DNA from 2 places in the Arthrobacter sp. 05L45_2 genome. Region 2 is predicted to be linked to the other one. Evidence: riboswitches for the same ligand, from Rfam matches in the RefSeq annotation. Region 2 holds a riboswitch; the other holds the start of a gene.
The links. Region 2 has a riboswitch for S-adenosylmethionine ahead of AC1DHD_RS00075 (aminotransferase class V-fold PLP-dependent enzyme). Riboswitches for the same ligand answer to the same signal wherever they lie in the genome.

Region 1 (9,065 bases), on a different contig from region 2:
GCAGGCTCAACAACTAATCGCGCAGAGGGCGTCTGCAAAAATGCACACGCTGAAGGGTGGGCTACGCGAAGAAGTCGCTCCGGAGCCGGTCCCCGAGCTGGCCGATCTCGGTCAGGAAGCCGTCGTGGCCGATCGGGGCCTCGATGACATGCAGCGGCACGTCCCCCGGCAGGGCCTCGGCGAGTTCCCGGGACTGGGCCGGGAAGTACAGCCGGTCCGAGTCCACGGCGGCCACGAAGAAGGCTGCCGTGGCGCGGGAAACGGCCTGCTCCAGGCTTCCCCGGCCGCGGGTGACGTCGTGGCTCATCAGCGCCTCCGTGATGGCGATATAGCTGTTGGCGTCGAAGCGGCGCACCAGCTTGTTGCCCTGGTGGTCCAGGTAGCTCTCAACCTGGTAGCGGCCGCGGCCAGCCAGCGACCCTGCGCCGAGCGGGGCCTCGGCGGCCTGGGCGTTCCGCCCGAAGCGCCCGTCGAGCTCGGCCGCGGAGCGGTAGGTGATGTGCGCGATCCGCCGGGCCAGCGCCAGGCCGGCGTCGGGCTCCGGACCGCCGTAGTAGTCCCCGCCCTTGAAGTTGGGGTCCTGCCGGATGGCCAGGGTCTGGGCCTGAGCGAAAGCGATCTGCTCGGCGGTGCTGCTGGCACCGACGGAAATCACGGCGCACCGACGCACCCGTTCCGGGTAGCTGACCGCCCATTCGAGTGCCCTGGCACCGCCGAGCGAACCGCCCAGCACGGCGTACCAGCTGTCGATCCCGAGAGCGTCGGCGAGCCGGGCCTCGGCCGCTGTGCTGTCCCGGAGGGTGACCAGCGGAAACCGCGAGCCCCAGGGCCGCCCGTCCGGCGCGGCGGTGGAGGGCCCGGTGGAGCCGTAGCAGCCGCCGAGGATGTTGATGGAGACGACGAAGTACTTGTCCGTGTCCACCGGCGCCCCGGGGCCGGCCAGCTGCTCCCACCACCCCGGTTCGGCCCCGGCGCCGCGGGTGACATGGGTGTCGCCGGTGAGGGCGTGCTGGATCAGCACCGCATTGGATGCGTCCGCATTGAGCGTCCCCCACGATTCGTAGGCGAGGGTGACGTCGGGAAGGGTGGCCCCGGATTCAAGGACCAGCGACCCCACCTGCACGAGCTGCACAGTGCCATCCGGGACAGTGCCATCCGGGTCAGCGCCGGCCGGTACAGCGCTGGCGGAGGATTGGTTTTCGGGTACACTCGTGCGGGTGACGGCAATCGTCATGTGAGGACCTAACTTCGCGCTTGCCCGCCGTCAGCTGACCGGCAGGCCAGGTCTTCACCCGGGGCACCCCGCCGCAGAAGGAGRGTTGCCGGCCAGCAAGCCGGGGCTGTCACTGGCACTCATGACCTGCCTTGATTCTACGAAAGCCGGCGGCGCCAGCGCGAAGATTGTGACGGCTGTGTGACAGCCAGACCCCGGCGCCGCCGCCCCTCAGGCGTCCTTCGCGGCCCGGAAACCGGCGTCGAGGTCGGCGAGGATGTCGTCGATGTGCTCGAGGCCCACCGAGAGCCGGACCAGCCCGGGATTGACGCCGGCCACCGCCTGCTGCTCCGGCGAGAGCTGGCTGTGGGTGGTCGACGCCGGGTGGATGACCAGGGAACGCACGTCACCGATGTTCGCCACGTGGGAGTGCAGTTCCAGGGCATCGACGAACCGCTTGCCGGCCTCCGCTCCCCCGGCGAGGTTGAAGGCRACGACGGCGCCGGTTCCCTTCGGCCCGTACTTGCGGCCGCGCTCGAACCAGGGGCTGGACGGCAGCCCGGCGTAGGCGACGGATTCGACGTCGTCCCTGGCCTCCAGCCATTCGGCCACGCGGGTGGCGTTGGCGACATGCCGCTCCACGCGCAGGCTCAGGGTTTCGATGCCCTGGGCGATCAGGAAGGCGTTGAACGGCGAGACGGCGGAGCCGAGATCGCGCAGCAGCTGGACGCGGGCCTTGAGGATATAGGACAGGTTCGCGCCCAGTGCCCCGTCCGCCCCCAGGTCCCGGGCGTAGACGAGGCCGTTGTAAGTGGGATCCGGGGTGTTGAAGCCCGGATAGCGGTCCGGGTCCTTGCCGAAGTCGAAGTTGCCGGAGTCGACGATCACGCCAGCGATCGCCGCACCGTGACCGCCGAGGTACTTGGTGGCCGAGTGGACCACAATGTCGGCACCCCATTCGATCGGACGGATCAGGTACGGCGTGGAAAGCGTGTTGTCCACGATCAGCGGGACGCCGGCCTGGTGGGCCACGTCCGCGATACCCTCGATGTCCAGCACGTCCTGGCGGGGGTTGGAGACCACCTCGCCGAAGAACAGTTTGGTATTCGGCCGCACGGCGTCCCGCCACTGGTCCAGATTGTCGGGGTCCTCGACGAAGGTTACTTCGATGCCGAACTTCTTCAGCGAGTGGGCCAGCAGGTTGTAAGTTCCGCCGTACAGGCTGGGACTGGCCACCACGTGGTCGCCTGCCTCGGCGATGTTGAGGATCGCGAAGGTCTCGGCGGCCTGGCCGGAACTGAGCAGGAGCGCCCCAAGGCCGCCTTCCAGGCTGGCCACCCGCTGTTCGACGGCGTCCTGGGTGGGGTTCCCGATCCGGGTGTAGATGGGCGCGAGTTCGGCGAGCGCGAAGCGGTTGGCGGCGCTTTCGGCGCTGGGGAAGACGAACGACGTCGTCTGGTAGATAGGCAGTGACCGGGCGCCGGTGGCAGCGTCCGGCTCCTGGCCGGCGTGGATCTGGCGGGTTTCAAAGGACCAGGCGTTGGACATCGGAGTGCTCCTTGTTACGGGCGCAGCCCGACTCCGGCCTCGGGGCCGGGACGGCGCTGGCAGCCGCGCTTGCCCGCCGGCGGGCGCCGGTGGGCCAGGTCTTCACCCGGGGCACCCCGCCGCGTTTGGAGGGTTGCCGGCCAGCAAGCCGGGGCTTGATGCTGGCGCTCATGACCTGGATTCAGTCTAGGAAGCGGTCCCGGCGGCAGGATAGGTTTGTGACGAAAATGAAGAACGACGGCGTGCGCAGGGCTCGGAAAAGGACATCCCACCTGGGTTAGGACACCCTAAGCTGAGAGCTCCATCACAAAGTGCCAAGATGATGGCATGCGCATGGATCACGTCTCTTACGCCTGTGAACAGGATGGCCTGGCTGCCACCACCGAACGTATCGCTTCGGCCCTTGGGGTCGAGGCCGTCAAGGGCGGAGTCCACCCCCGGTTCGGGACCCGCAACATGATCATTCCGCTCGCCGGGCACAAGTACCTTGAGGTCGTGGAGGTCCTGGACCACCCGGCGTCGGACAAGGCACCCTTCGGCCAGGCCGTCCGGGCACGCTCGGCGGCCGGCGGGGGCTGGATGGGCTGGTGCGTCGAGGTCGACGACCTCGGCCCGTTCGAGGAACGCCTGGGCCGCGCGGCCGTCAACGGCAACCGCAAGTTCCCTGACGGACGGGAACTGGTCTGGAAGCAGATCGGCATCCTCGGCCTGATCGCCGACCCGCAGGTGCCCTACATGCTCAAGTGGGAAGGCGATCCCGCGCTGCACCCGTCCAACGCCTACGAGAGCAGCGTCAAGATGTCTGCGCTCACCATCGCGGGTTCGGCCGAGCGGGTCACCGAGTGGCTGGGTGAACCGGTGGGCAAGCCGCTGGAGGACGTGGACGTGAACTGGCTGGCCCCGCACGGGACGCCTGGGATCCTCTCCGTCACGTTCGAAACGGATTCCGGCGCCGTCACTATCTGACGGTTTCCCCTACACTTCGGCCGCCAGCAGCGGGTGCCAATGATGCCACCCACCGCCGGCGGCCGAATTCCTTTAAGCCGCTGGTCCCGTCTGCTGGTCCCGTCTCAGGCCTTCAGCAGGTCCGGGTGGTGCACTTCCACCACGTTGGGGTGTGCCCGCAGCCGGTAGCGGAGGGCGTTGTCACCATAGGTCTCCAGGATCGGACTGTTGGTGGGGTCCACGGACAGTCCGCGGGCCTGGGCCTGGAATTCCGGGCTGACGGCCAGCCGGGGCATGGTGGCGTCCAGGGCCGGGTTATAGAAGAACGGCAGGGAGATCCGGTCGGTGCCGCGCAGGGGCGAAATCACCCGGTGCAGCGTGGCCTTGAGGTACCCGTTGGTGGCCAGCTCGAGCATCTCGCCGATGTTGACGACGAACGTGCCGGGCACCTGGGGCGCGTCGATCCATCTGCCCTGGTATTCGACCTGCAGGCCGCCCTTCCCGGGCTCGACCAGGAGCAGGGTCAGGACCCCGCCGTCGCGGTGGGATCCCACACCCTGCTTGGGCTCCGGATCGGACTCCCCCGGGTACCGCACTATCTTCAGCAGCGGGAAGGCCCGCGCGGCAAATGCGGCGTCGAAGGTGTCCTCGGGCGCTCCGAGCGAGACGGCGAGGGCCCGGAGCAGGGAAAGCGAAATTTCACTCAGGCGATCGGTCCATTCGGTCACAACCTCCTGCATGTCGGGCAGTCCGTCGGGCCACAGGTTGGGCCCCTCCAGCCGCCAGTAGTCGGCGACGCCGGGCCCGGGCTCCACGGCGTCGCGCTCAACGCCGATGTCGATCTGCTCGCGCCAGTCGACGGCGCCGTCGGTGATCTCGCCGCCCACGCGGGTGTAGCCGCGGAACTGCGGGCTGTGGACGTTCTCGATGGCGAGCTTCTGGTCCTCGGGGAGGGCAAAGAAGCGCCGGGAGACGTCCAGCATGGCATCGGTGAGTTCCTGGGGGACGCCGTGGCCGGAGAGGTAGATGAAGCCGACCTCGCGCATGGCATCGCGCAAATCGTTCCGGAACCGTGCGGCCTCTTCGGGGCCCGCAGCCAGAAGCGAGAAATCCAAAATGGGCAATGATTCAAGCGACAAGATGACCTAGTCCTTTGCAGCGTATTTAGCAAGCCGAAGCCTGGAATAGCTCCAATGTTACGGACTGGGGCCCTGTCCTGATGAGTCCTGTGTCGAAATAAGACATTTTCCGCCCACAGGCCGGAACCCCGGCGGGGTGACCCTGCTGACTCAGCCCAGGCCGATGGCTTTCCCGAAGAGGCTGAACCCGACGAATGCGACGATGTCGAGCAGCGCGTGGGCGATCACGAGCGGCATTACCCGCCGTGTCCGCGTGTAGATGAGGGCGAATATGACGCCCATGACCGCGTTGCCAATGAAGGGGCCGAAGCCCTGGTACAGGTGGTAGCTGCCGCGGAGCATGGAGCTGGCGAAGATGGCCAGCGGCATACTCCAGCCGAACTTTCCGAACCGGTCCAGCAGGTACCCCACCACAATCACTTCCTCCACGATGCCGTGCCGGATCGCGGAGAGGATCAGGACCGGCACGGTCCACCAGTAGGAGTCGAGCGCGCTGGGGATGATCGCCGTCGTAATGCCCAAAGCCCGGCCGGCGGCGTAGAGCCCCAGCGACGGGACGCCGATGAGGGCGAAGAGCCCGATGCCGTGCAGCAGGTCCTTGCCCGGGCGGGCGAAATTGAAGCCCAGCTTCCGGAACGCCGACGTGCCGGTGCTCCCGGCCCCGGCGGCCGCGACCGTTGGCCGGAGCTCGGTCAGGAAATAGATCACCAGGGCAACCGGCACCAGGGCGAAGATGATGTCCAGGAGCTGATACGTGAGGTCGAAATATTCCCGGCTGCTCTGCGACCGGTTCAGCGTGGATGTGCCCTGGGCCAGCGGCGCCCGGGTCAGCTTGTCCAGCAGCTGCACCACCGAGTACACCGCCGACTGCCCCAGGGACAGGCCCAGGACAATCCAGACTTCGAGCCGCAGCCGGCGGCGGGAGGGAACCAACATGCTCCTATCTTGCCTGCCGTTGCCGGGAGTTGGCTGCACGCGCCTATGCTAGGCCTGTGAGTGCGCCCGGGAAAATCATCATGATCCGGCATGGCCAGTCTGCCGCCAACGCCGACACCTCGATCTATAACCGGGTGCCCGATTACCGGATCCCGCTGACCGAGCTCGGCGTGGAGCAGGCAGTGGCTGCGGGCGGGCAGCTGCGGCACCAGCTGGACGGGCAGAAGGTCTGCGTCTACGTCTCCCCCTACCTGCGGGCCTACCAGACCCTGGAGGCGCTGCGCCTCGGTTCCCTGGTGGAACGCGTGATCGAGGAGCCGCGGCTGCGGGAGCAGGACTGGGCCAACTTCCAGATCGCCGGCGACATCGAGGACCAGAAAGAGCTCCGCAACGCGTACGGGCACTTCTTCTACCGGTTCCGGGAGGGTGAATCCGGCTCGGACGTCTACGACCGGATCTCCTCGTTCATGGAGACGCTGTACCGGCACTGGTCCAAGCCCACGTACGCGCCGAACGCCCTGTTCGTCACCCACGGCCTGACCATGCGGCTGTTCTGCATGCGCTGGTTCCACTGGTCAGTGGAGTACTTCGAGTCCTTGAACAACCCGGACAACGCCGAGATCAGGACCCTGCTGCGCACCGGGGCGGGCAAGTACGAGCTCGACAAGCCGTTCAGCCAGTGGGAGGACCGCCGGGTGGATGAGACCGTGCTGGACGCTCCCCCGATGGTCTTTTAGGCACGACGGCGGTTTTCAGCCCGATGACCTGGTGGAACTTTCCGCTTGGCCCGTGCTGCTCCGGCGGCTCGTCCGCCTGGACCAGCGCCACGTCGGGCAGGCCCTGGCCAGCCAGGAACGCGGCAAGCTTCGCCGTGACATCCTGCCACACCGGCTCCGGCGCGGCACCCGGTTCGAGCAGCAGCCGCACCCGGAGGGACTCCGGACCGGTCTGCACCAGCTGGCAGCGGTGCACACCCGGGGCATCATCGATAGGGGTGGTGATGGCCAGCGGCAGGACGCTGACCGTGCGGCCGCCGGCATCCGCGAAGTGCAGGACGTCGTCGCGCCGGCCGGCCACCCGGATGGCGGGCAGCGGGTTGCCGCAGCTGCAGGGGCCGGGCCTGGCGACCACCGAGTCGCCGAGGTCGTAGCGGATCAGCGGCTGGACGCGGTTGGCGAGGTTGGTCAGCAGCACCGTGTGGGAGGCCTCCCCCGGCGGCGTGGGCCGGTAGTCTCTGTCCACCGGTTCCAGGATCACCCAGTCGCTGTTGACATGCAGCCAGCCGGCGGGACAGTCCAGCGCGATGGGGCTGAATTCGGAGGCGGCATAGACGTTGTGGACCCGGGCACCCAGCGACGCGGCCAGCCGCTCCGGCTCCCCGGCGGACTCCCCGCTGAACTCCACGAGGACCGGATTAATGCGCAGCCGGCCGGCGTCCTGTTCCGCGGCGAGCAGTTCCAGGGCACTGGGGTAGCCCACCAGGAGGGCGGGGTTGAAGTCGTTGAGGGACTGTACCAGTTGCTGCAGCGGCTGCTGCACCGGGAACAGGCGGAAGGCCCGGCGTCGGCCCCGGCTGCGGCGGCGTTCGGCCTCCAGCCAGACGGCGCCGGCGAAATGGCCGCCGGTACCCACTACGACGGCGGTGCGGACGCCGCGGCGCAGCACCCGGAGCAGCAGCGGGAGGAGGCCGCGACGGCCCGCGGTGCTCGCCAGCGCGCGGACGCCCTGCGCCCGGTAACACGCTACGGCCGCGGGGTCGTGCACAAACAGTCCCGGGTGTCCGGTGGTTCCCGAGCTGGTGCAGGCCAGGTACTGACCGCGGTAGAGGCTGCCCACCAGGGCCGGATCGGCGACGAAGGCTTCCAGGCCGGCCCGGGTGATGGCGGGGTCGGTCACCCAGTCGTCGAAGCGGGACATCAGCTGCTGCTTGGTGACCGGTGGCAGGTCACCAAGTGCGGCGTCCCCGGCCGGGAGGCCGCGGTACAGCTCCCGGTAGTACGGCGAGCACGTCCTGGCGTGCCGGACCAGGGCGTTGAGCCGGGTGTCGCGGCGCCGGGCCAGCGCTTGCGGTCCGCCGCGGGTGGCCCGCAGCAGATCGAGCATGATGCCCAGCTCCCTCGCGAACCCGGCCATGGGGTGCCTCCTGTGTGCTGGTGCGTCAGCGGGCGCGGACTCCGGCTCGCCAGACCGCGTGGGTGAGCGGCATGCCCGGCCGGTAGGCCAGGTGGGTGGCGGAGGGGGCGTTGAGCAGGTGCAGGTCTGCCCGGTGCCCGACCGCGAGGGAACCGACCGCACGCTGGCCGTCGGCGTCGTTTCCGGACTCCCGGCCCAGGGCCAGCGCCCCGCCGTAGGTGGCCGCCCGGACGGCCTCGTGCACGCTGAGCCGCATCTGCAACACGGCGGTGGTCACGCAAAATGCCATTGAGCTCGTGTATGACGTTCCGGGGTTGCAGTTGGAGGCGAGGGCCAGCTGGACCCCGGCGTCGAGCAGTTCCCGTCCGGGGGCCAGCGGCTGCCGGGTGGACAGGTCGCAGGCCGGCAGGCAGGTTGCGACGGTGCCGCGGCGGCCGGCGCCGGCAGCCGGGTCCCAGCCGGACCAGCTGCCGGCCAGGGCGTCGATGTCCGTTCCGGAGAGGTAGTTCACGTGGTCCACACTCGAGGCCCCGAACTCGACCGCCAGGCGCACCCCCGGGCCCTCGCCGAGCTGGTTGCCGTGTACCCGCAGGCCGAGCCCGGCTTCCCGGGCGGCTTGGAGGACCCGACGGGACTGCTCCTCGGTGAAGGCACCCTGCTCGCAAAAGACGTCGGCCCAGCGCACGTACGGCCGGACCGCGGCAAGCATGGGACCGCAGACCAGGTCCGTGTACTCGTCCGCGTCCATCCCGTCCGGGACCAGGTGCGCGCCCAGGTACGTCACCTCGTCCGCGACGGTCGAGGCGATCCGGGCGCTGCGGGCCTCGTTGTCCGCGTCCAGGCCATACCCGGTTTTGGTCTCGAGGTAGGTGGTGCCCTGGGCGACGGCTTCGGCGACGCGGCCCAGCGCCAGCCGGGTGAGGTCGAAGTCGCCGGTGCTCCGGGTGGCGCCGGTGGTGACGGCAATGCCGCCGGCGCTGTAGCTTTCCCCCGCCATCCGCGCCTCGAACTCCGCCGTCCGGTCGCCGGCGAACACCAGGTGGGTGTGCGAATCCACCCAGCCGGGCAGCAGGGCACGGCCACCGGCGTCGACGGCGTCGTCGGCCGCCGGGGCGTCGGCGGCGGCGCCGAGCCAGGCGATCCGTTCGCCG
Region 2 (4,050 bases):
GCACCAGTGCCAGGCCTGGGCCACGGTGACGAGGTCGAAGGCGTCCGCCGGCAAGCCGGTACGTTCGGCGGTTCCCTCGACGGCGGCGACTCCGGGCAATGATGCGCGCAGTTGTTCCAGCATGTCCGTTGACGGGTCGATGGCCACGGTCCGGAGGCCGCGCCGGACCAGCAGCGCCGTGAACTTGCCCGTCCCGGCGCCGAGGTCGGCGGCGTCGCTGGCTCCGGCGGGTATCAGCCAGTCGGCGGAATCAGCAGGGTAGCCGGGCCGCACCCGGTCGTAGTGTTCCCCGCCGTCCCGGAAGCTTTGGCCGAGCTCCTGCCGCCGCTGGTGCTGCAGTTTTGGGCCCCCGCGTGCCACGTGTCGTCTCCTCCGGCAGCTCGAATTTGGTACCTACCGAATTTACCGCACGCGGGGGCCCGGCGCTTGTGGCCGGCGCTGGTGTCAGTCCAGCGTGCAGGGCGCCGCGCCGGCCGTGCCCGGGGTGTTGGGTGCCCAGTGCGGATAGCTGCGGGTGTCGTTGGCCGGAACCCAGCGGCCCGCGTCCACCACGTAGTCCCAGCCGAGCCCGTTGCGCCGGAGCTCCTGCAGCCCGGCCAGGAGCCGCTGGGCGTCGTCGAGGCGGGACCCGAGGCCAAAACTGGCACGGAGTGACCCGGCCGGCAGGCCCAGCCGTTTCAGCAGCGGGTGGGCGCAGAACCGGCCGTCGCGCAGGCCGATGCCATGCTCCGCTGAGAGGTAGGCGGCGACCAGGCCGGCGTCGTACCCGGCCACGGAGAAGTTGACCACGCCGATCGTCCCGGGCCCGTTACCGGCGGCGGTGTCCTCGAAAATGTGGTGGACGCTCACGCCGTCGATCCGTTGCAGTCCCTCCACCAGGAAGGACCGGATGGCGTCTTCGTGGGCGTGCCACTGCGCGTCGTCGAGCGCCTCGATGACCTGGCTGGCCCGGGCCAGGGCAGCGGCCCCCAGCACGTTCGGGGAGCCGCCCTCGTGGCGCGCCGGTCCCGTGGTCCAGCTGACGGAGTCGAGCCTCGCGTCCCGCACGGCGCCGCCTCCGGCCAGGTGCGGGGTTCCGGCGTCGAGCCAGTCCGGGCGGCCCACCAGCACCCCGGCGCCGAACGGGGCGTAGAGCTTGTGGCCGGAGAACGCGAGGTAGTCGACGTCGTCCGCGCTGATGTTGATCCTGCGGTGCGGGGCCAGTTGGGCGGCGTCGACGGCGATCCGGGCGCCGAACTCGTGCGCCAGGGCGGCGAGCTCGCCGATGGGCAGGATCTCGCCGGTGACGTTGGACGCGCCGGTGACGGCGAGCAGGCTCACCCCGCCGCGGGCGAGTTCCTGGCGGAGCCGCGCCACGGTGCCGGCCAGGGTGGGGGCCGCGACCACACTGCGGTGCGGGACGTTCTGCCAGGGCAGCAGGTTGGCGTGGTGTTCGATGTCGAGGTAGAGCACCTCGCCCGTAGGGCGTCCGTCAACCGCCGGGAGGCAACCGGCCAGGAGATTCAGGGAGTCGGTGGTGTTCCGGGTGAAGATCACCGAGTCGTCCGCACGGCCGCCCACAAAGCCTCGGACAATGTTCCGGGCGTTTTCGTAGACCGAGGTGCTGAGCTGCGAGGCGTAGCCTGCGCCGCGGTGGACGCTGGCGTAGTACGGCAGGATCTCGTTGAGGTAGGCGGAGACCACGGACAGGGCCGGCGCCGATGCGCCGTAGTCCAGGTTGGCGTAGCGGACGTGGCCGCCCTGAATCAGCGGCGCTTGGATTTCGGCGCCGGACACGGCGGACAGCGGCCTGCGGGCGGCGTTGAACCGTGTGTCGGCCGGCTCCTGGGCGCCGGCGGAAGAGGTGGGGTGGGTGGAAATGGTGGCAGTCGTCATGGGACCTCGCTTGAAAGGACCCCGCTCACAGGGGATCCGCGCTTGCCGGGTCCGCTCCGGACCGGCCAGGTCGTCACCCGGGGCACCCCGCCGCGAATGGAGGGTTGCCGGCCAGCAAACCGGGGTTTAGCGCTGGCACTCGTGACCTGGTTCGAGCCTAGGACATGGCGTGCCGCCCGGGAAAGGGAGGTCCGGAATGTGAAGCGTTGTGTTACGGCTGCCTGCCGCGGAGCGGGCTAGAGGAGGTCGTCGAGGCCGGGGTTAAGGCGCTTGAGGACTTCCGAATGCAGGATGGAGTTCGTTGCGAGCGCGTTCCCGCCGAACGGGCCATCCTCGCCTTCGAGGGAGGTGAATCGCCCGCCGGCCTCGGTCACGATCGGGACCAGCGCCGCCATGTCGTAAAGGTTGAGCTCGGGTTCGCAGGCGATGTCCACGGCACCCTCGGCCACCAGGCAGTAAGACCAGAAGTCGCCGTATGCGCGGGTGCGCCAGACTTCCTCGGTGAGGCCGAGGAATTCGTCGAGATTGCCGCGCTGCTTCCAGCCGCCCAGGCTCGAGTAGGACAGCGAGGCGTCTTCGAGGCGCGAGACGTTGGAGACTTTAAGCCGGGTGGCGGCGGCCAGGGACCGGCCCATGTAGGCGCCGGCGCCCTTGGCAGCCCACCAGCGCTTGCCCAGGGCCGGGGCGCTGACGACGCCGACCACCGGCTCGCCCTCGTCCACGAGGGCGATCAGGGTGGCCCAGACGGGGACGCCGCGGACGAAGTTCTTGGTTCCGTCGATGGGGTCGATGATCCAGCGGCGGGAGCCGTGGCCGGAGCTGCCGAACTCCTCGCCCAGGACCGCGTCGCGCGGCCGGGAGCGGGACAGCTGGCCGCGGATGGCTTCCTCGGCGGACTTGTCGGCGTCAGTGACGGGGGTGAGGTCCGGCTTCGTTTCGATCCGAAGGTCGAGCGCCTTGAAGCGGCTCATGGTCTGGGAATCTACGGAATCTGCCAGTACATGGGCGAGGCGCAGGTCATCGTTGTAGCTCGAAGCGGGTTGGCTCATGCCTCCAAGCTACCGTCAAAAAGCTCCCGGGACCGGGAGGCCACGTCGCTGCCGGCCGGGCGGACCCTGTTAGGAGACGCTGCCCAGCTCCTTGGTTTCCTGTGCTTCCATGCGCGGATCCGTGCCGAGGAGCCGGCGCAGGGAGGCAAGGCGCGCAGGGCCGGACGGTCCGGCGTGGCCGCCCTGCACCCAGGCGTCCACGCCGCAGTTAACGGCGGTGGCGTCGTGCTTGCAGCCCCGTTCGCAGTCCGCGGTGCCCGGCTCCAGGTCGGGGAACGAACGCAGGATCCGGTCCGGGTCCACGTGGGCCAGGCCGAAGGAACGGATGCCGGGGGTGTCGATGATCCAGCTGCCGGCGGGCGCGTCGTTGACCTTCAGCGCCAGGGCGGAGGAGGAGGTGTGGCGGCCGCGTCCGGTCACGGCGTTGACGCCGCCGGTGGCACGTTCGGCCCCTGTGAGCGCGTTGACCATGGTGGATTTGCCGACGCCGGAATGGCCCAGCATGACGGTGACCTTGCCGTCGAGGTACCCGCGCAGCTGCGAGACCGCGTTCTTGTCCAGCCGGGCGGACAGGCCGTCGTCCGAGCGGGCGTCGATGCCCGAGGCGGCCGAGTCGGCCGTCTTGGAAATGATGACGGGGAAGTCGAGGTGCTGATAGTTGGCGAGCAGCTCGGCGGGGTCCTTGACGTCCGCTTTGGTGACCAGGAGCAGCGGTTCGATGCCGGCGTCGTAGGCCGCCACGAGGGCACGGTCGATGAACCCGGTGCGGGGCTCCGGGTTGGCGGCGGCGACCACCACCACCAGCTGGTCGGCATTGGCGACGACGGCGCGTTCGATTGGGTCCGTGTCGTCGGCGCTGCGCCGCAGCAGGGTCCGGCGGTCCTGGATTTTGACCAGGCGGGCCAGCGTGTCGGCCTCACCGCTGACGTCACCGACCAGGGAGACGAAGTCGCCGGCCACCACGGGATTGCGGCGCAGTTCCCGGGCCCGGGCGGCAATGATCTTCCGTTCGCCGCTGCTGCCTTCGTCGACGACGGCGGTGTAGCGTCCGCGGTCCACGGTGATGATGCGGCCGGTCACGGCGTCGTCGTGGCTGGGCCGGTCCTTGGTGCGGGGCCTCGAGCCC

Region 1: it holds a riboswitch for S-adenosylmethionine, as region 2 does, so the genes downstream of both, AC1DHD_RS04040 (bifunctional o-acetylhomoserine/o-acetylserine sulfhydrylase) here and AC1DHD_RS00075 (aminotransferase class V-fold PLP-dependent enzyme) in region 2, are expected to answer to the same signal.

Annotation. Positions count from the first base shown of each region.
Region 1 covers NZ_JBFTNO010000028.1:5,134-14,198, reverse strand. The annotation lists gene metX (homoserine O-acetyltransferase MetX) at 62-1,234, opposite strand; SAM riboswitch class IV at 1,246-1,361, opposite strand; gene AC1DHD_RS04040 (bifunctional o-acetylhomoserine/o-acetylserine sulfhydrylase) at 1,445-2,761, opposite strand; SAM riboswitch class IV at 2,822-2,937, opposite strand; gene AC1DHD_RS04035 (VOC family protein) at 3,089-3,727, shown strand; gene AC1DHD_RS04030 (isopenicillin N synthase family dioxygenase) at 3,832-4,845, opposite strand; gene AC1DHD_RS04025 (CPBP family intramembrane glutamic endopeptidase) at 4,996-5,781, opposite strand; gene AC1DHD_RS04020 (histidine phosphatase family protein) at 5,862-6,518, shown strand; gene AC1DHD_RS04015 (phenylacetate--CoA ligase family protein) at 6,454-7,914, opposite strand; gene hutI (imidazolonepropionase) at 7,940-9,065, opposite strand, start outside.
Region 2 covers NZ_JBFTNO010000001.1:10,682-14,731, forward strand. The annotation lists gene AC1DHD_RS00070 (class I SAM-dependent methyltransferase) at 1-360, opposite strand, end outside; gene AC1DHD_RS00075 (aminotransferase class V-fold PLP-dependent enzyme) at 445-1,875, opposite strand; SAM riboswitch class IV at 1,909-2,022, opposite strand; gene hisN (histidinol-phosphatase) at 2,112-2,924, opposite strand; gene rsgA (ribosome small subunit-dependent GTPase A) at 2,994-4,050, opposite strand, start outside.